Regions from separate parts of the Streptomyces uncialis genome, predicted to be linked through region 1. Evidence: predicted binding sites of a transcription regulator. Region 1 holds the regulator's gene; each other region holds the start of a gene.
The links. The regulator HrcA, encoded in region 1, represses chaperone genes, less so after heat shock. The targets are predictions, from matches to a motif close to TTNGCACTCNGNNNNNCNGAGTGCNAA.
Positions count from the first base shown of each region.

Region 1 (6,515 bases):
GTGCGGCCCGCCCCGGGTTTTCTGCGCGGGTCGCCTTAGCTTGCGCTTCCCAGGTCTGTCCGGCGGGGCGCACTTCGTTCCTGTGCCGTCGTTCGTGGGTTTTGCGCAGTTCCCCGCGCCCCTATCGGGGCGCCATCTGCCGGTCCTTCGGGTCGGGGCCGGTCGGGATTCTCCGTCCTCGATCCGACGCGCTCGGTACGACGTCCAGCGGAGCTACTGAAGAGCATCGGAGTCTGCGGGCAGAGATTCCCGCCCACCCCCTTCGGTAGTCGGGCGGGTGCGCGGGGAGGAGGGTGAAAGACAACCTCAGGAGGCTGAGGCGCCCCAAAGGGGCGCGGGGAACTGCGCAAAGACGAGGGCGACCCGCACCCGAGGTACAACGGATCGGGGCAGCATCCAGGGGCGCGGGGAACCGCGCGGGCCGCCGGGTGCCCGTATCGACGTGAGAACGCTCACCTGGGGTGGTCCGGAGGGGCGGGGGGAGGTGGGCCCGGGGGGACAATGGGGGTATGCCTTCCGTACTCCCCGAGGGGGAACCCGTGCCCGAGAGCGGCGTGCTGCCCCCCGCCGCGCTCGAAGGCGCGGACACCCGGCCCCTCGGGTTCTACCTCCACGTCCCCTACTGCGCGACCCGCTGCGGTTACTGCGACTTCAACACGTACACCGCCACCGAACTGCGCGGCACGGGCGGCGTCCTCGCGTCCCGTGACAACTACGCGGCGACCCTTGTCGACGAGGTCCGCCTCGCCCGCAAGGTGCTCGGGGACGACACCCGTCCGGTCCGGACCGTCTTCGTCGGCGGGGGCACGCCCACCCTGCTGCCCGCCGACGACCTGGTGCGGATGCTCGCCGCGGTCCGTGACGAGTTCGGGCTGGCGCCCGACGCGGAGATCACCACGGAGGCCAACCCCGAGTCCGTCGACCCGGCGTATCTGACCGCCCTGCGCGAGGGCGGCTTCAACCGGGTGTCGTTCGGGATGCAGAGCGCCCGCCCGCACGTCCTGAAGATCCTCGACCGCACCCACACCCCCGGCCGCCCCGAGGCGTGTGTCGCGGAGGCGCGGGCCGCCGGGTTCGAGCACGTCAACCTGGATCTGATCTACGGCACCCCCGGTGAGTCCGACGACGACTGGCGGGCCTCCCTCGACGCGGCGATCGGCGCCGCGCCGGACCATGTGTCGGCGTACGCGCTGATCGTGGAGGACGGCACCCGGCTGGCCCGCCAGATCCGCCGCGGGGAGATCCCCATGACCGACGACGACGTCCACGCCGACCGCTATCTCATCGCCGACGAGACCTTCGCCGCCGCCGGGTACGACTGGTACGAGGTGTCGAACTGGGCGAACTCGCCCGGCGGCCGCTGTCTGCACAACGAGCTGTACTGGCGGGGCGCCGACTGGTGGGGCGCGGGACCCGGTGCGCACAGCCATGTGGGCGGGGTGCGCTGGTGGAACGTCAAGCACCCCGGCGCGTACGCCGCCGCCCTCGCGGAGGGGCGTTCGCCCGGGGCGGGACGCGAGCTGCTGTCCGACGAGGACCGCCGGGTGGAGCGTGTGCTGCTGGAGCTGCGGCTGCGGGACGGCTGCCCGCTGGACCTGCTGCGTCCGGCGGGCCTCGAAGCGGCGGGGCGCGCGCTCGGGGACGGGCTCCTGGAGCGCGCGCCCTTCGAGCGGGGGCTGGCGGTGCTGACCCTGCGGGGACGGCTGCTGGCGGACGCGGTGGTCCGGGACCTGGTCGACTGACCCGCCGCCGGGGCCGTCAGCTCGTGCCGACCGTCACATGGTCGATCAGATGCTCCACCGGGCCCAGCAGCTCGGGTTCCAGGTCCTTGTACGTACGGACCCGGGACAGGATGTGCTGCCAGGCCGCGCCCGTGTTCGCGGGCCAGCCGAGGGCCGCGCACACGCCCGTCTTCCAGTCCTGTCCGCGCGGGACCTGCGGCCAGGCGCGGATACCGACGGACGCGGGCTTCACCGCCTGCCACACATCGATGTACGGATGCCCGACGACCAGGGTGTGCGGGTCGGTCACGGAGGCCGCGATACGGGACTCCTTGCTGCCCGGGACCAGATGGTCGACCAGGACGCCGAGACGGGCGTCGGGGCCCGGGCCGAATTCCGCGACGATCGCCGGGAGGTCGTCCACGCCCTCCAGGTACTCCACGACCACGCCCTCGATACGGAGGTCGTCGCCCCAGACCCGTTCGACGAGTTCCGCGTCGTGGCGGCCCTCGACGTAGATGCGGCCCGCGCGGGCGACCCGGGCCCGGGTGCCGGGGACGGCGACGGAGCCGGACGCGGTACGCGCCGGCCGACGGGGCCCACCGGCCGGGGGGCGGGTCAGGGTCACCGGCCTGCCGTCCAGCAGGAAGCCCCGGGGTTCCAGGGGGAAGACCCGGAGCTTGCCGAAGCGGTCCTCCAGGGTGACGGTGCCGGCCTCCACGCGGGTGACCGCGCCGCAGAAGCCCGTGGTCGCCTCCTCCACGACAAGGCCCGCCTCCGCGACGACCTCGGCGATCGGCCCCTTCTTCTTCCAGGGCGGTGTCAGATCCGGAGAGTACTGGCGCATCCCCCGACGATAGTTCCCCACTCGCGACAGACACCCGTTCCCGGGGTCCCGTCTGCCCGCACCCGGGAGCCGGCCTCAAGGGTCGCCCCAAAGGGGCGCGAGGAACCGCGCACCCCCGGACGACGGCACAGAAACAAGTACGGCCACCCGGCCAGACCTCAGGGGCGCGAGGAACCGCGCACCCCCGGACGACGGCACAGGAACAGGTACGCCCACCCGGCCAGACCTCAGGGGCGCGAGGAACCGCGCACCCCCGGACGACCCGCACAGGAACAGGTACGCCCACCCGGACAGACCTCGAACCACCTGTACAGGAACAAGTGCGCCCGGCACAGCGAACCCAAAAGCCAGCGCACCGATTCAGCGGAGACGCCCCAGCACCACCCGCTGCTCCCGCAAGAACCCCGCGTCGACCACCGCCCCGTGCCCCGGCACGTACACCGCCCCCGCGCCCCCGAGCCCCAGCAGCCGGTCCACCGCGAAAGGCCAGCGCAGCGCCTCCGCGTCGGGGCCCGCCTGCGGTTCCCCGGACTCCTCCACGAGATCACCGCAGAACACGACCGCGGGTTCCCCGGGCACCAGCACCGCGAGATCGTTGCGGGTGTGTCCGGGGCCCACGTCCGCGAGGACGACCACGAGCCCCCCGAGATCCAGCGACAGCGACCCCGTCACCTCCACCCCGGGCGAGGCCAGCGCCTCCGCGGCCCGCGCGGCGTCGTCCGGCGCGACCCCGTGCCGTACCGCGTCCGCCCGCAGCTCCTCGCGCCCCGCGGTCAGCACCGCCCCGATCCCCGCCGCCCCGTACACCCGCGCGGTGCCGAAGACGGACGCCCCCATCACATGGTCGAAGTGCGCGTGCGTCAGCGCGACATGGGTGACCTCGCGGACACGCCCGGGTCCGCCCCGCAGCAGCCGCCGGGTCTGCTCCCGCAGCTCGGCCCCCTCCCGCAGGGTCGACCCCGCGTCGACCAGCAGGGCCGCACGGTCGCCCACGACCAGCCCGACCGTGCAGTCCCAGCCCGGCAGCCGCCGCCGCCCCGCCCGGGGAGCCAGCCGTTCCCAGCCCTCCGCCGCCCAGTCGGTCTCTTCCGTTCTCCGCATACCGTGACGCTAGGTCATCCCCGCAGGACGCACGACGGCACCCGTCCTGAGCCTCGTGTGCCCCGGCCTTGCTACGTGCGCACCCACCGGCCGTACACTGGGCCGGGGAACTCTGGCACTCGACCGTCATGAGTGCCAAGCAGTGGAAAGAGCTGGGGCAGGCGAAGCGGGAGGTGTGCGCGATGCTCAGTGAACGCAGGCTGGAAGTGCTGCGCGCCATCGTCCAGGACTACGTCGGTACGGAGGAGCCCGTCGGCTCCAAGGCGCTGACCGAGCGGCACAGTCTCGGTGTCTCCCCGGCGACCGTCCGCAACGACATGGCGGCGCTGGAGGAGGAGGGGTTCATCGCCCAGCCGCACACCAGCGCGGGGCGTATCCCCACCGACAAGGGGTATCGCCTGTTCGTGGACAAGCTGGCGGGGGTCAAACCGATGACGGCGCCCGAGCGGCGCGCCATCCAGAACTTCCTCGACGGCGCGGTCGACCTCGACGACGTGGTCGGCCGTACGGTGCGGCTGCTGGCGCAGCTCACCCGGCAGGTCGCCGTCGTGCAGTACCCGTCGCTGACCCGTTCGACCGTGCGGCACGTGGAACTGCTGTCGCTGTCGCCCGCGCGCGTGATGCTCGTCCTGATCACGGACACGGGCCGGGTCGAGCAGCGGCTGGTCGACTGCCCGGCGCCCTTCGGGGAGAGCTCGGTCGCGGATCTGCGGGCCCGGCTCAACAGCAGGGTCGCCGGCCGCCGCTTCGCGGACGTCCCGCAGCTCGTGCAGGACCTCCCCGATGTCTTCGAGAACGAGGACAGGGGTACCGTCTCGACTGTCCTCTCCACCCTGCTGGAGACCTTGGTCGAGGAGATCGAGGAGCGGCTGATGATCGGCGGAACCGCCAATCTGACCCGCTTCGGACATGACTTTCCTCTCGTGATCCGGCCCGTCCTGGAGGCCCTTGAGGAGCAGGTCGTGCTCCTCAAACTCCTTGGTGAGGCGAAGGATTCGGGCATGACCGTACGGATCGGTCATGAGAACGCCCACGAGGGGCTCAACTCCACGTCCGTCGTGTCGGTGGGCTACGGTTCGGGCGGCGAGGCAGTCGCCAAGCTCGGCGTGGTCGGCCCGACCCGCATGGACTACCCGGGAACGATGGGAGCAGTACGCGCAGTGGCACGTTACGTCGGACAGATCCTGGCGGAGTCGTAAGTGGCCACGGACTACTACGCCGTACTCGGCGTACGCCGCGACGCATCCCAGGACGAGATCAAGAAGGCGTTCCGCAGACTCGCACGCGAGCTGCATCCGGACGTCAACCCCGATCCGAAGACCCAGGAGCGGTTCAAGGAGATCAACGCCGCCTACGAGGTGCTGTCGGACCCGCAGAAGAAGCAGGTCTACGACCTCGGCGGCGACCCGCTGTCCGCGTCGGGCGGTGCGGGGGCCGGTGGCTTCGGCGCCGGTGGCTTCGGCAACTTCTCCGACATCATGGACGCCTTCTTCGGCACGGCGTCGCAGCGCGGTCCGCGCTCGCGGACCCGCCGTGGCCAGGACGCGATGATCCGGCTGGAGATCGAGCTGGACGAGGCGGCCTTCGGGACCACCAAGGACCTCCAGGTCGACACGGCCGTCGTCTGCGGCACCTGTAGCGGCGAGGGCGCGGCTCCGGGCACCAGCGCGCAGACCTGTGACATGTGCCGGGGCCGGGGTGAGGTCTCCCAGGTGACCCGCTCGTTCCTCGGCCAGGTCATGACCTCGCGCCCGTGCCCCCAGTGCCAGGGCTTCGGCACGGTCGTGCCGACGCCGTGCCCCGAGTGCGCGGGCGACGGCCGGGTCCGGTCCCGTCGCACCCTGACGGTGAAGATCCCGGCGGGCGTCGACAACGGCACCCGTATCCAGCTCGCGGGCGAGGGCGAGGTCGGCCCCGGCGGTGGCCCCGCCGGTGACCTCTATGTCGAGATCCATGAGCTGCCGCACGCGGTGTTCCAGCGTCGCGGGGACGATCTGCACTGCACGGTCACCCTCCCGATGACAGCTGCCACGCTCGGTACGAAGGTGCCGCTGGAGACGCTGGACGGGATGGAGGAGATCGACATCCGGCCCGGGACCCAGTCCGGGCAGTCGATCCCGCTGCACGGCCGGGGTGTCACGCATCTGCGGGGCGGCGGCCGGGGCGATCTCGTCGTCCATGTCGAGGTGCAGACCCCGTCGAAGCTGGACCCCGAGCAGGAACGCCTGGTGCGGGAGCTGGCCAAGCTGCGCGGCGAGGAGCGGCCGACCGGTCAGTTCCAGCCAGGTCAGCAGGGCTTGTTCTCCCGGTTGAAGGACGCGTTCAACGGTCGCTGAGCCGTCGTCCGGCGCCGCGTCGCTGGTACGTGGACGCGGCGCCGGACATCTGTCCGTGACGCGTCGGCGCGCGGCGGTCTGGACCGGCGCCGAACCGGTTCCCGAGCGGTTCCCGAGCGGTGTCCCGGGGGTGGCTTGTCCCCGCCCCCGGCCCTACGGTGCGTACTCGGCCACCCATACTCGTAGAACCGTCAATTACCGCCCTGACCAGCGGAAACAGTGGTCTTTAGAGGGGCTGTCAGTACGCTCTCGCGGCTGAATATGCCAGGCACACGGCTGGATTCGGACTTGCGCGGGCGACGTGACAACATGCCGTCATGTCCTCCGCACTGACCGATCTCCTCCCTCGTCCGATCGTGCAGGCCCCGATGGCGGGCGGTGTGTCCCGGCCTCTGCTCGCCGCCGCCGTGTCCGACGCGGGCGGGCTGGGATTCCTCGCCGCCGGGTACAAGACCGCCGACGGGATGTACCAGGAGATCAAGGAACTGCGGAGTCTGACCGCCCGGCCGT
Region 1 is NZ_CP109583.1:6,416,787-6,423,301, forward strand. It holds gene hemW (radical SAM family heme chaperone HemW) at 510-1,742, shown strand; gene OG711_RS26725 (DUF3097 domain-containing protein) at 1,759-2,568, opposite strand; gene OG711_RS26730 (MBL fold metallo-hydrolase) at 2,929-3,669, opposite strand; gene hrcA (heat-inducible transcriptional repressor HrcA) at 3,852-4,868, shown strand; gene dnaJ (molecular chaperone DnaJ) at 4,869-6,005, shown strand; gene OG711_RS26745 (nitronate monooxygenase) at 6,323-6,515, shown strand, end outside.

Region 2 (6,515 bases), 700 kb from region 1:
GCTTCCCAGGTTCGTCCGGCTGGACGAACTTCGTTGCTGTGCCGTCGCTCGTCGTTTTCGCGCAGTTCCCCGCGGGTCGCCTTCGCTTGCGCTTCCCAGGTCCGTCCGGCTGGACGAACTTCGTTCCTGTGCCGTCGCTCGTCGTTTTCGCGCAGTTCCCCGCGCCCCTTTGGGGCGCGTCCGGCCGGTTCTTCGGGTCGGTGCCGGTCGGGATTCTCCGTCCTCGATCCGACACGCTCGGTAACACGTCCAGTTGCCCTACTGAAGAGCATCGGAGTCTGCGAGCAGAGATTCCCGCCCACCCCCTCCCGTAGCCGAGCGACTGCGGGAGGAGAGGAGTGCCCCTTCAGGGGCGCGGGGAACTGCGCAAAAGACGAGGGCGGACCCGCACCCGAAATGCGACCGCAAGGGGGCAGCATCCAGGGGCGCGGGGAACTGCGCACCCACGAACGGCCCGCACGGGGACAAGTGCGCCAACCCGGGAAAACCTGGGGGCGGGGGGAACGGCTGCGGGCCCGGGCCCCCGGTGTGGGGGTCCGGGCCCGGGGCCTGGGTACTGCTGAGGTCGCGGAAGCGACTAGTGGGAGTGCCCGTGGCCGCCGTGACCGGAGTCACCCTCGTCCTCGGCCGGCTTCTCGACGACCAGGGTCTCGGTCGTGAGCAGCAGCGACGCGATGGACGCGGCGTTCTCCAGCGCGGAGCGCGTCACCTTGACCGGGTCGATGACCCCGGCCTTGACCAGGTCGACGTACTCCTCGGTGGCCGCGTTGTAGCCGTGACCCGGCTCCAGGTCGGCGACCTTGGAGACGATGACGTAGCCCTCAAGACCGGCGTTCTCGGCGATCCAGCGCAGCGGCTCGACCACGGCCTTGCGGACGACGGCGACACCGGTGGCCTCGTCGCCCTCCTTGCCGAGGTTGCCCTCCAGCACCTTCGCGGCGTGGACCAGCGCGGAGCCACCACCGGAGACGATGCCCTCCTCGACCGCGGCGCGGGTCGCGGAGATGGCGTCCTCCAGACGGTGCTTCTTCTCCTTCAGCTCCACCTCGGTGGCGGCGCCGACCTTGATGACGCACACGCCGCCGGCGAGCTTCGCGAGGCGCTCCTGGAGCTTCTCGCGGTCCCAGTCGGAGTCGGTGTTCTCGATCTCGGCCTTGATCTGCGCGATCCGGCCGGTGACCTCGGCGGACTCGCCGCCACCGTCGACGATGGTGGTGTCGTCCTTGGTGACGGTGATCCGGCGGGCGCTGCCCAGTACGTCCAGACCGACCTGGTCGAGCTTGAGGCCGACCTCCTCGGCGATGACCTGCGCGCCCGTGAGGGTCGCGATGTCGCCGAGCATGGCCTTGCGGCGGTCACCGAAGCCGGGAGCCTTCACGGCGACGGCGTTGAACGTGCCACGGATCTTGTTCACGACCAGGGTCGACAGGGCTTCGCCCTCGACGTCCTCGGCGATGATCAGCAGCGGCTTGGAGCCACCCGCCTGGATGACCTTCTCCAGCAGCGGCAGCAGGTCCTGGATCGAACCGATCTTGCCCTGGTGGATGAGGATGTAGGGGTCCTCCAGGACCGCTTCCATCCGCTCCTGGTCCGTCACGAAGTACGGCGACAGGTAGCCCTTGTCGAAGGCCATGCCCTCGGTGAAGTCCAGCTCCAGGCCGAAGGTGTTCGACTCCTCGACGGTGATGACACCGTCCTTGCCGACCTTGTCCATGGCTTCGGCGATGAGATCGCCGACCTGCGGGTCCTGCGCGGACAGCCCGGCGACGGCGGCGATGTCCGACTTGTCGTCGATCGGGCGCGCGGTCGCGAGGAGCTCGTCGGAGACGGCCTTGACGGCGGCGTCGATGCCCTTCTTCAGGGCGGCCGGGGAGGCGCCCGCGGCAACGTTGCGCAGACCCTCCTTGACCAGTGCCTGGGCCAGCACGGTGGCGGTGGTGGTGCCGTCACCAGCGATGTCGTTGGTCTTGGTGGCCACCTCCTTCACGAGCTGGGCGCCCAGGTTCTCGTAGGGGTCCTCGATCTCCACCTCACGGGCGATGGTGACGCCGTCGTTGGTGATGGTCGGGGCGCCGAACTTCTTGTCGATGACGACGTTGCGGCCACGGGGGCCGATCGTCACCTTGACGGTGTCGGCAAGCTTGTTGACGCCGCGCTCAAGGGCGCGACGGGCGTCCTCGTCGAACTTCAGGATCTTCGCCATGGGAGCGGTTCAGCCCTCTCAGAAACTGCGTAATGCGGTGAACGAGGCGCGCCCCTGGAAACCCGGCGGCATATCGCGGGCGGCCAGGGGCGCGGCTCACAAGCACATGACTCTGGGGAGTCGGCGCTGAGTGAATTACTTCTCGATGATCGCGAGCACGTCGCGGGCCGAGAGGACGAGGTACTCCTCGCCGTTGTACTTCACCTCGGTGCCGCCGTACTTGCTGTAGAGCACCACGTCGCCGACGGCGACGTCGAGCTCGACGCGCTTGCCGTCCTCGACACGGCCCGGGCCCACGGCCAGGACGACGCCCTCCTGGGGCTTCTCCTTGGCAGTGTCCGGAATGACCAGGCCCGAGGCCGTGGTCTGCTCGGCGTCGAGCGGCTGGACCACAATGCGGTCCTCAAGCGGCTTGATGGCAACCTTGGAGCTGGTGGTCGTCACGATCCGACCTCCCCCTTCGGAGATCTCACGGGGTTAACTGTCTGAGGTGGCGACCAGGTCGATCCGTCGTCGCGGGTGCCGGATCTGCCCGTCGCTGTTGGCACTCACCTGTGGAGAGTGCCAGAACCGAGACTATGACTGTGATTAGCACTCGGTCAAGCGGAGTGCCAACGCGCCGCCCTCTCGGGCGGTACGCGAAAGTGTCGCGCCGAGGTGTTCGCGCCCCCCGTCAGCCCCGGTCCGCGCCCCCTCAGGCCACCCCCAGGCCCCTTACGCCGAGCCCACTTCGTCCCTGTGCGGGTCGCCTTCGCTTGCGCCTCTGAGGTCTGTCCGGGTGGACGAACTTGTCCCGGTGCGGGTACGTCCGTGGGTGCGCAGTTCCCCGCGCCCCTGGGTGGTGCCCCATTACGGTCGCCACTTCGGGTGCGGGTCGCCCTCGTTTTTGCGCAGTTCCCCGCGCCCCTTTGGGGGCGCCCCATCATGTTGTCCGTCGTCTGCGGAACCACCCTCCTCGCGGACTCGCTCGGCTGCGGGAGGGGGTGGGCGGGAATCTCTGCCCGCAGACTCCGATGCTCTTCAGTAGCTCCGCTGAACGTCGTACCGAGCGTGTCGGATCGAGGACGGAGAATCCCGACCGGCCCCGACCCGAAGAACCAGCAGATGGCGCCCCGATAGGGGCGCGGGGAACTGCGCGAAAACGACGAGCGACGGCACAGGAACGAAGTACGCCCAGCACCGAGTACCCAGGGGCGCGAGGAACTGCGCACCCACCGAGCGACCCGCACAGGGACAAGTTCGCCCCGCCGGACAGACCTCGGAAGCGCAAGCGAAGGCGACCCGCGGAGTCAGACGTAGTCCGCGAGGCGGGCCGGGGCGAGCCGCCGGGCGTGGAGATCCCGGAGGAGGGCGACCGTCGCCTCCGTGGGCGACGCCACACCCCCCGCGTCCGGCTCCACCACCACGATGTCCCCCGCCCGCAAGGGCCCCCCACCGACCCCCCGCCCCCGCACGACGACGGACACCCCGCACTCCGAGGCCACCCGCAGGGTCACCGCGTCGAACGCGCCGTACGGCGGCCTCAGCATCGACGACCGCACCCCGAACCGCTCCTTCAGTTTGTCCCGCTGCCCGCAGATCTCCGCCCGCTGCCCGGCCGCGGGCAGCCCCGGCAGATGCGGATGGTCGAGCGTGTGGTTCTCCACGTCCGCCCCGGCGGACCGCAGCCGCCCGTACCCGGGCCCCAGCACCCGGTCCGTGAGGAACACCGTGACCGGCAGCCGGAGTTCACCGACCAGCGCGGCGAACCGGGGGTCCTTCCCCGCGCCGTCGCCGAACACGAGGAAGACCACCGGGTCCCGGGTGGGCACCCGGTCGAGCACGGGCGGCCCGCCCCCGTCCCCGTCCGGCAGGGCGAGGGCGCGCGGGGAGGGCGCGGGGGCGGGCGGCGCGGACAGCCCCCAGCGCCGGTACGCCTCCGTACCGGCGCCCGCGGTCGGCCCCGCCGCCGACCGCACCTTCTCCGCGGCCTTGCGGCCGAGCCGTTCGATCGGGTCGACGGACTGCGCGCAGCCGCCGAGCCCCGGACCGACCGCGGCGACGGCGAGCAGCGCCGCCACCCACCGCCGCGCGGTCCGGCCGCCGCGGCCGGACCGCCCCGCGTGCCCGCCGTCGGTCACAGATAGTCCTCCAGCTTGGCCACCGCGTACCCCTGCTCGGTGACGAGCTTCAGGAAGCGGCGGACGGTGTCGGGCATGGAGCCGTCCCAGTCCTTCTTGCCGCGGAAGTGGGTGAGGACGATGTCCCCGGGCCGGATCCTCTTGTCGTACTCGCGGTACTCCCAGCGGTCCGCGAAGACCTCCTCGTTCCACAGCGGTACGGCGGTGATCCCGCACTCCTTGGCGGCCCGCAGGGTCGTCCGGTTGTAGTTGCCGTAGGGCGGCCGGAAGACGGTGGGGCGGGTGCCGTACTGCTTCTGGATGACGTCCTGCATCCCGCAGATCTGCCGCTTCTGGGCCTCGTAGGACAGGGCCGGCATGTACGGGTGGGTCAGGGTGTGGTTGTTGAGGGTGACCCCGGCGTCGCGCATCTTGCGGAAGTAGCCGTAGTCCTCCTTGACCAGGTAGTCGCTGAGGAACGCGGTGTACGGGACCTTGAGCTCCTCCAGCATCTTGATCAGCGCCGGGTCCTTGTTGTCGCCGTCGTCGATGGTGAGGAAGACGATCTTCTCCTTGGTGGGGATCGTCGTGAAGACGGGCGGCAGCTCGTCGTGGCCCTCGACCTCGAAGCCGTCCCGGGTGGGGATCTTCGGCTTGGCCGCGGGGGGCGGGGGCGCGAGGAGCGGCACCTTGGTGAGGCCCCAGCGCTTGGCGGTGGCGATCCGGGCGGCCTCGACGGTCCGCTTGCGGGTGGCGGCCTCGTCGCGGGCGGCCTTCGCCCGTTCGGCCTTCTTGCCGGGCGCGCCCTCCGCCCCGCCGGAGGCCGACGCGGACGCCTTGGCGGGCTTCGCGGTGGGGTCCTGGCCCGCGCAGCCGGCCAGGGAGGTGGCGGTGACGCCGAGGGCGAGTGCGGCGGTGAGGAGTCGCGCGAGCGCGCGCGTACGGGAGCCACCTCGCGCAACTTGTCTGTTTAGTCCTACTAGTCGCATGGGGCCGCATCCTGTCAGCGCCTCACCCGCACCACGCGCAGACACCGCCAGCGGCACCGGACCATCCACCGACTGGCCCACAATGGACCAGGTGAGCACCCTCGACCCCGACTCCGCAGCCGTCGCACGGTTCACCGCCCTCCTCGCCGGGGAGGGCCGGGCCCTGCTGGACGAGGTGCGCGACACCGACCCGGCGCGGGAACTCGCCGTCGCCACCCGGCTGCGCCGTACGCATCCGGCCGATCTGGTGTCCGCCGCACTCGGCCAGGCGAGACTGCGGCAGCGCGCGGCGGTGAAGTTCGGCGCGGACGCGGCACGGATGTTCTTCACCCCGGACGGCGTCGAGCAGGCGACCCGCACGAGTGTGGCGGAGTACCGGGCCGGACGGATGCGGGAGCTGGGCATCGGCTCGGTGGCGGACCTGTGCTGCGGGATCGGCGGCGACGCGATCGCGCTGGCCCGCGCCGGGATACGGGTCCTCGCGGTCGACCGTGATCCACTGACCTGCGCGGTGGCCCGCGCCAACGCGGTCGCGCTGGGGCTCGACACACTGATCGAGGTCCGTCAGGCGGAGGTGACCGAGGTCAGCGCGGACGGGTACGACGCGGTGTTCGTCGACCCCGCGCGGCGCGGTGGCCGCGGGCGGATCTTCGACCCGGAGGCGTACTCGCCACCGCTGTCCTGGGCGGTGGGCGCCGCGCGGGCCGCCGGGCTCGGTGCGCTGAAGATCGCGCCCGGGGTGCCGCACGAGGCGGTGCCCGAGGGCGTCGAGACGGAGTGGATCTCCGACCGGGGCGAGCTGAAGGAAGCGGTCCTGTGGTTCGGTACGGGGGCGCCCGACTCGCGCCGGTCGACGCTGCTGCCCGGGGCGGAGTCCCTGTGGAGCCCGCTGGACGGGATGCCGCCCGATCCGGCGGTGCGGCCGGTGGGTCGGTATCTGTACGAGCCCGATCCCGCGGTGATCCGGGCGCGGCTCGTCGCGACGGTCGCGGAGCAGGTCTCCGGCGGGCTGCTCGACGCGACGATCGCGTACGTCACGTCCGACGTACTGCGCGGGACGCCGTTCGCGACGGCGTACGAGGTCACCGATCATCTGCCGTTCAGCGTCAAGCGGTTGAAGGCGTTGCTGCGGGAGCGGGGGGTGGGGACGCTCACCGTCAAGAAGCGGGGCTCCGCGGTGGAGCCGGAGGAGTTGCGGCGCAAGGTGAAGCCCGTGGGGCCCCA
Region 2 is NZ_CP109583.1:5,720,158-5,726,672, reverse strand. It holds gene groL (chaperonin GroEL) at 578-2,203, opposite strand; gene groES (co-chaperone GroES) at 2,339-2,647, opposite strand; gene OG711_RS23960 (polysaccharide deacetylase family protein) at 3,493-4,323, opposite strand; gene OG711_RS23955 (polysaccharide deacetylase family protein) at 4,320-5,291, opposite strand; gene OG711_RS23950 (THUMP-like domain-containing protein) at 5,374-6,515, shown strand, end outside.
Region 2: groES (co-chaperone GroES) is a predicted target of HrcA. The motif match lies at 2,792-2,818, and genes of this name have one in related genera.

Region 3 (6,515 bases), 2.2 Mb from region 1:
CGCTACGCCCCGCTGCTCCCCGTCCCCGCCGATGTGGCGTCCAAGCCGAATCTCAACCCCGGCTGGACCAAGCTCGTCAAGGCCGACAACCTCGCCCGTGAGCTCGGGGTGACCGGCGGCCTGTACATCAAGGACGATTCCGGCAATCCGACGCACTCCTTCAAGGACCGGGTCGTCGCCCAGGCCCTGGAGGCCGCGCGCGCCTTCGGCTTCACCACGCTCTCCTGCTCCTCGACGGGCAACCTCGCGGGTGCCGTCGGCGCCGCCGCCGCCCGGGCCGGTTTCCGGTCCTGTGTCTTCATCCCGCACGACCTGGAGCAGGGCAAGGTCGTCATGGCCGCCGTCTACGGCGGCGACGTCGTCGGCATCGAGGGCACGTACGACGACGTGAACCGTTTCTGCTCCGAGCTGATCGGTGACCCGCTCGGTGAGGGCTGGGGCTTCGTCAACGTCAATCTCCGCCCGTACTACGGCGAGGGCTCCAAGACGCTGGCGTACGAGATCTGCGAGCAGCTCGGCTGGGAGATCCCGGACCAGCTGGTGATCCCGATCGCCTCCGGCTCCCAGCTCACGAAGATCGACAAGGGACTCCAGGAGCTGATCAAGCTCGGCCTCGTCGCCGACAAGCCGTACCGGATCTTCGGCGCGCAGGCCGAGGGCTGCTCGCCGGTCTCCGCCGCGTTCAAGGCCGGGCATGACGTGGTGCGTCCGCAGAAGCCGGACACCATCGCCAAGTCGCTGGCCATCGGCAACCCGGCGGACGGCCCGTACGTGCTCGACATCGCCCGCCGGACCGGCGGCGCGGTCGAGGACGTGGACGACGCGACGGTCGTCGAGGCGATCAAGCTGCTGGCCCGGACCGAGGGCATCTTCGCGGAGACCGCGGGCGGGGTCACGGTCGGTGTCACCCGCAAGCTCATCGAGGCGGGGCTGCTGGACCCGACGCTGACCACGGTGGTGCTGAACACGGGCGACGGGCTCAAGACCCTGGACGCGGTGGAGCCGACGACCGGCCCCACCGCGACCATCCCGGCCAGCCTGGAGGCGTTCCGCGCGGCGGGCCTCGCCACCGACTGACCGGTACGTGACCGGGGTGGGACCGGGACGCCGCCTTCCTTGTCCCCGCCCGCCCCGGCCCCCCGGTCCCGTTCCCGCCCCGTCCCGCACCGCCCTGCCTGTCCTGCCCCGCACCGCCCCGCACCGCCCTGCCCCGATCCGCCTGCCCCGACCCGGTCGCGTCCCGGTTCCGTCCGGGCGGTGGCGGGGGACGGGGGCGCCCGGTGGGCCGGGGCACCCGCACCGCCGGTAACCGACCCGGAAAGGCCGCCACATGAGCGTCAACGTCCGTATCCCGACCATTCTGCGCACCTACACCGGCGGCAAGGCCGAGGTGCCCGCCGAGGGCGCGACCCTCGGTGAGGTCATCGCCGACCTGGAGAAGAACCACCACGGAATCGCCGCGCGCGTCCTGGACGACCAGGGCAATCTGCGCCGCTTCGTGAACGTCTACGTCAACGACGACGACGTCCGTTTCGAGCAGGGTCTCTCGACCGCCACGCCCGACGGCGCGGGTGTGTCGATCATCCCGGCGGTCGCCGGCGGCTGAGCCCCGCCCGTACTCCTGGTGACCGCTCACGGTGTGTCACCGTCCGCGCCCCCTCCGCGAAAGACGCGGAGGGGGCGATTCTCTGGTCAATTCTCCAGGGTTGAACGCGATAGAGTTGGGGAAAAGGCCGCGCCGCCCGTGCCGAACTCAGATGAGTTATTTGGCCGCGCGCCGATAAGAAGTAGCCAAAGAGCTTTGCCGAAGTATTCCTTTCGCGGCATTTGCCGGGCCCGACTTGCCCTGAATTCAAGTCAATTCGCCGGAAATCTCCGATCGGTCGTGCCCGGATTTCTCGTCCGATTGACCTGTTGCAGACGGCAGTTGGACAGATACATTCAGCGGCGGTCGACGCGTTCCGGCGCACACCCCCAGCCGATGAGGGGTGGAGGTCTGACCCGGGCCCGCGAAGTGCGGTCCTGTGCAAGGGCCAGTAATAGGGGAGTTAGGCATGGCTCAGGGCACCGTCAAGTGGTTCAACGCGGAGAAGGGCTACGGCTTCATCGCGGTCGACGGTGGTGCGGATGTTTTCGTCCACTACAGCGCCATCCAGATGGACGGGTACCGCACCCTGGAAGAGGGCCAGCGGGTCGAGTTCGAGATCTCGCAAGGTCAGAAAGGGCCGCAGGCGGACATGGTCCGCTTGGCTGTCTGAGGCGCGCGTCGACGGACGGCAAGCGACCTGGTGAAGGGGTCCGCACCCGATGAGGGGGCGGGCCCCTTCACTCTCTGTCGCCCCGGCCCCGCGCGGCCGGCTCCGGTCCGTTCCGGTCGGCTCCGGTCCGGTACCGCTTCCCGCGGGGGTCGCGCGCCCGCGCGCAGGGGGGTCGAAAACCCGTACAGACCCCCCTCGACCGCGCTACCGAACGGGAAGTCGGACGCCCTGGAAGGGGCTGAGCCGCTTGCACTCGCACCGGTCGAGTGCTAATCATTGGCGTTAGCACTCTCCGAGTGAGAGTGCTTACGAAGGACCGGGTCGGTGAGGCCCGCGGACCGGGCGGGGCAAGGAACCGCACGGCCCCGCAGGCCGTCCGTCGCGGGCGCCAGCGCGGTCCGAACCATCCGCTCCCACGCCGTAAGGGCGCGGGTAGGACCCCCTTCAGTCCGGGAGGACCACTTCACATGGCCAAGATCATCGCGTTCGACGAGGAGGCGCGGCGCGGCCTTGAGCGCGGTATGAACCAGCTCGCCGACGCCGTCAAGGTCACCCTCGGCCCCAAGGGCCGCAACGTCGTCCTTGAGAAGAAGTGGGGCGCCCCCACGATCACCAACGATGGTGTCTCCATCGCCAAGGAGATCGAGCTCGAAGACCCGTACGAGAAGATCGGGGCCGAGCTGGTCAAGGAGGTCGCGAAGAAGACGGACGACGTCGCCGGTGACGGCACGACGACCGCGACCGTCCTCGCCCAGGCGCTGGTCCGCGAGGGTCTTCGCAATGTCGCCGCGGGTGCCAACCCGATGGCCCTGAAGCGTGGCATCGAGAAGGCCGTCGAGGCCGTCTCCGCCGCGCTGCTGGAGCAGGCGAAGGACGTGGAGACGAAGGAGCAGATCGCCTCCACCGCCTCCATCTCCGCCGCCGACACCCAGATCGGTGACCTCATCGCCGAGGCCATGGACAAGGTCGGCAAGGAAGGCGTCATCACCGTCGAGGAGTCCCAGACCTTCGGTCTGGAGCTGGAACTCACCGAGGGCATGCGCTTCGACAAGGGCTACATCTCGGCGTACTTCGCCACCGACATGGAGCGTATGGAGGCCGTCCTCGACGACCCGTACATCCTGATCGCCAACTCCAAGATCAGCAACGTCAAGGACCTGCTGCCGCTCCTGGAGAAGGTCATGCAGTCGGGCAAGCCGCTGCTGATCATCGCCGAGGACGTCGAGGGCGAGGCCCTGTCGACCCTGGTCGTCAACAAGATCCGTGGCACCTTCAAGTCCGTCGCCGTCAAGGCTCCGGGCTTCGGCGACCGCCGCAAGGCGATGCTCGGTGACATCTCCATCCTGACGGGTGGCGAGGTCATCTCCGAGGAGGTCGGTCTCAAGCTCGAGAACGCGACCGTGGACCTCCTGGGCCGCGCCCGCAAGGTCGTCATCACCAAGGACGAGACCACGATCGTCGACGGCTCGGGCTCCGCCGACCAGGTCGCCGGCCGGGTCAACCAGATCCGTGCCGAGATCGAGAACTCCGACTCGGACTACGACCGCGAGAAGCTCCAGGAGCGCCTGGCGAAGCTCGCGGGCGGCGTGGCCGTCATCAAGGCCGGTGCCGCGACCGAGGTGGAGCTCAAGGAGCGCAAGCACCGCATCGAGGACGCGGTGCGCAACGCGAAGGCCGCCGTCGAGGAGGGCATCGTCGCCGGTGGTGGCGTCGCGCTGCTCCAGGCTGCCGCCGTCTTCGACAAGCTGGAGCTGGAGGGCGACGAGGCCACGGGTGCCGCCGCCGTCAAGCTGGCGCTGGAGGCCCCGCTCAAGCAGATCGCCGTCAACGCCGGCCTTGAGGGTGGCGTCGTGGTGGAGAAGGTCCGCAACCTCACGCCGGGTCACGGTCTCAACGCCGCGACCGGTGAGTACGTGGACATGATCGCCGAGGGCATCCTCGACCCGGCGAAGGTGACGCGTTCCGCGCTCCAGAACGCCGCGTCGATCGCCGCGCTGTTCCTCACGACCGAGGCTGTCATCGCCGACAAGCCGGAGAAGGCCTCCGCGGCCGCTCCCGGTGGAATGCCGGGCGGTGACATGGACTTCTGAGCCCTTCCCGGCTCGGACGTTCCAGCAGGTTCCCAAGGGCGGTACCCCACAGCGGGGGTGCCGCCCGCGGGCGTTTTCCGGGGAGTGGGGGGCGCCTTCGCTTGCGCTTCCGAGGTTCCTTGTGCTGGGCGTACTTGTTCCTGTGCCGTCGTTCGTGGGGTGCGCAGTTCCCCGCGCCCCTGGATGCTGCCGCTTCGGGCTTGTTCGTCGGGTGCGGGTCGGCCCTCGTCTTCGCGCAGTTCCCCGCGCCCCTTTGGGGCGGCTCCTGGGGTTGTCCGACCTCGTTACCCGAACGCCGCGGTCAGCGGCATCCTGACGTCGGAGACCGGTACGCCCACCCCGGCGAGCCGTTCGACGGCCCACATCACGGCCTCCTTCGCCGAGGGCGCCCGTACCGTGCAGGGGAACCGCACACCGCTCGGGTCCTCCTCCCACCCGATCTCGCCACCGGCGAGCGTGGCCGCGTGATCGAAAGCGTCGGACTCCCGCTCGTTCGGGCGCCGTTGCGGGTACAGGACGAAAGTCCAGTCACGCGCAGTCGCTGTGCTTCCGGGTGAACTCATCGATGTGACCTCCAGGCCCGGGGAACGAACAAGCGGCCCGGACGGTCACGGGAACGTATGCGTCGGGGTTCGGGGGTCAGGCTCGGGCGGGTTCCGGGGTTGCGTCGGGGTCCGGGGTCGGGTCGGTGTTCAGTTCCTTGAGGGACTGGCTGGTGAAGCCGAAGAAGTATGTCGTGAGGAAGCCGGCCAGGTACCCGACGACCAGGCCGCCCCCGTACACGGCGACCGTGACGCCGAACCCCCGGTTCCCCTGGACGAGGGGGAACAGGGCCCATCCGGACGGGCCGATCGCCGTGGACCCCACCTTCGTCCCCAGCATCGAGAACAGCCCCACGAACGCCCCGCCCGCCGCCCCGCCCACGCACGCCGTGACGAACGGGCGGCCCAGCGGCAGCGACACCCCGTAGATCAGCGGCTCGCCCACCCCGACGAAACCGGCGGGCAGCGCCGAGCGGATCGTGGCGCGGATCGTCCGGTTGCCCCGCAGCCGGACGAACACCGCGATGGCCGCGCCCACTTGCCCCGCCCCGGCCATCGCGAGGACCGGCAGCAGCACCGTGTACCCCTGCTGGTCGATCAGCGTCGTGTGCAGGGGGATCAGCGCCTGGTGCAGCCCCAGCATCACCAGCGGCAGGAACAGCCCGCCGAGCACCAGCCCCGCGAACGCGCCCGTGGAAGCCAGCAGCAGATCGGCGCCCCTGCCGATCGCGGACGACACCTCGCCCGCGACGAACATCAGCCCGTAGACCGTCACCAGTCCCGTCAGCAGGATGGTCAGGGTGGGGGTCAGCAGGACGTCCACCGACTCCGGGACCCAGCGCCGGCACCATCTCTCGATCGCCGTGGCGAGCAGCGCCGCGCCCAGCGCCCCGAGGACCCCGCCCTGCCCCGGCGACAGCCGCTGGCCGAACGCGCTGATCTCGGTGACCCCGGGGAAGACGACGACCGCGGCGACCGCGCCCCCGATGACGGGCGTCCCGCCGAACTCCTTCGCGGTGTTGATGCCCACGAACACCGCGAGCAGCGCCAGGAACGCGGACGCCATCGCGCCGAGCGCGGGGGTGATCCCGGGGAGCCGGCCGGAGTTGACGAGCAGGCCGTTCAGCCCGGCGATCAGTCCGCAGCCGATCAGCGCGGGGATCAGCGGCACGAACACGGCCGCGATCCGGCGCAGCAGCCGTTTGAACGGGGTGGCGTTGCGCTGTGCGCGGTCCGCGCGCAGGGCCGCGCCGCGTTCCGCGAGCGCGTCGGCGGTGACGGGTACGGTGCCGGACGCCGTGCCGGGTGCCGTGGCGGACACCGTGACGGGTGCCGCCTCGACGAGCTGTTCGAACCAGCGGGTGACCCGTGCGGCGCGGCCCGGTCCCAGCACGATCTGGTACGTGTCGCCGTCCTCGACGACTCCGAGGACGGCCGGGTGGGCCCGTACGGCGTCGTCCTGGACGCGGGCGCGGTCCCGGACGCCGAGTCGCAGCCGGGTCATGCAGTGCGCGACCGAGGTGATGTTCCCGGCGCCCCCGACGAGGGGCAGGAGCTCCCCGGCCGTCCGCTGGTTCGTGTCCGGTGTCGTGGGTGCCATGGTGTCGCCTCGCTGGTGGTGCGGG
Region 3 is NZ_CP109583.1:4,262,913-4,269,427, reverse strand. It holds gene thrC (threonine synthase) at 1-1,077, shown strand, start outside; gene OG711_RS17490 (MoaD/ThiS family protein) at 1,331-1,606, shown strand; gene OG711_RS17485 (cold-shock protein) at 2,055-2,258, shown strand; gene groL (chaperonin GroEL) at 2,726-4,348, shown strand; gene OG711_RS17475 (hypothetical protein) at 4,633-4,911, opposite strand; gene OG711_RS17470 (PTS transporter subunit EIIC) at 4,988-6,490, opposite strand.
Region 3: groL (chaperonin GroEL) is a predicted target of HrcA. The motif match lies at 2,541-2,567, and genes of this name have one in related genera.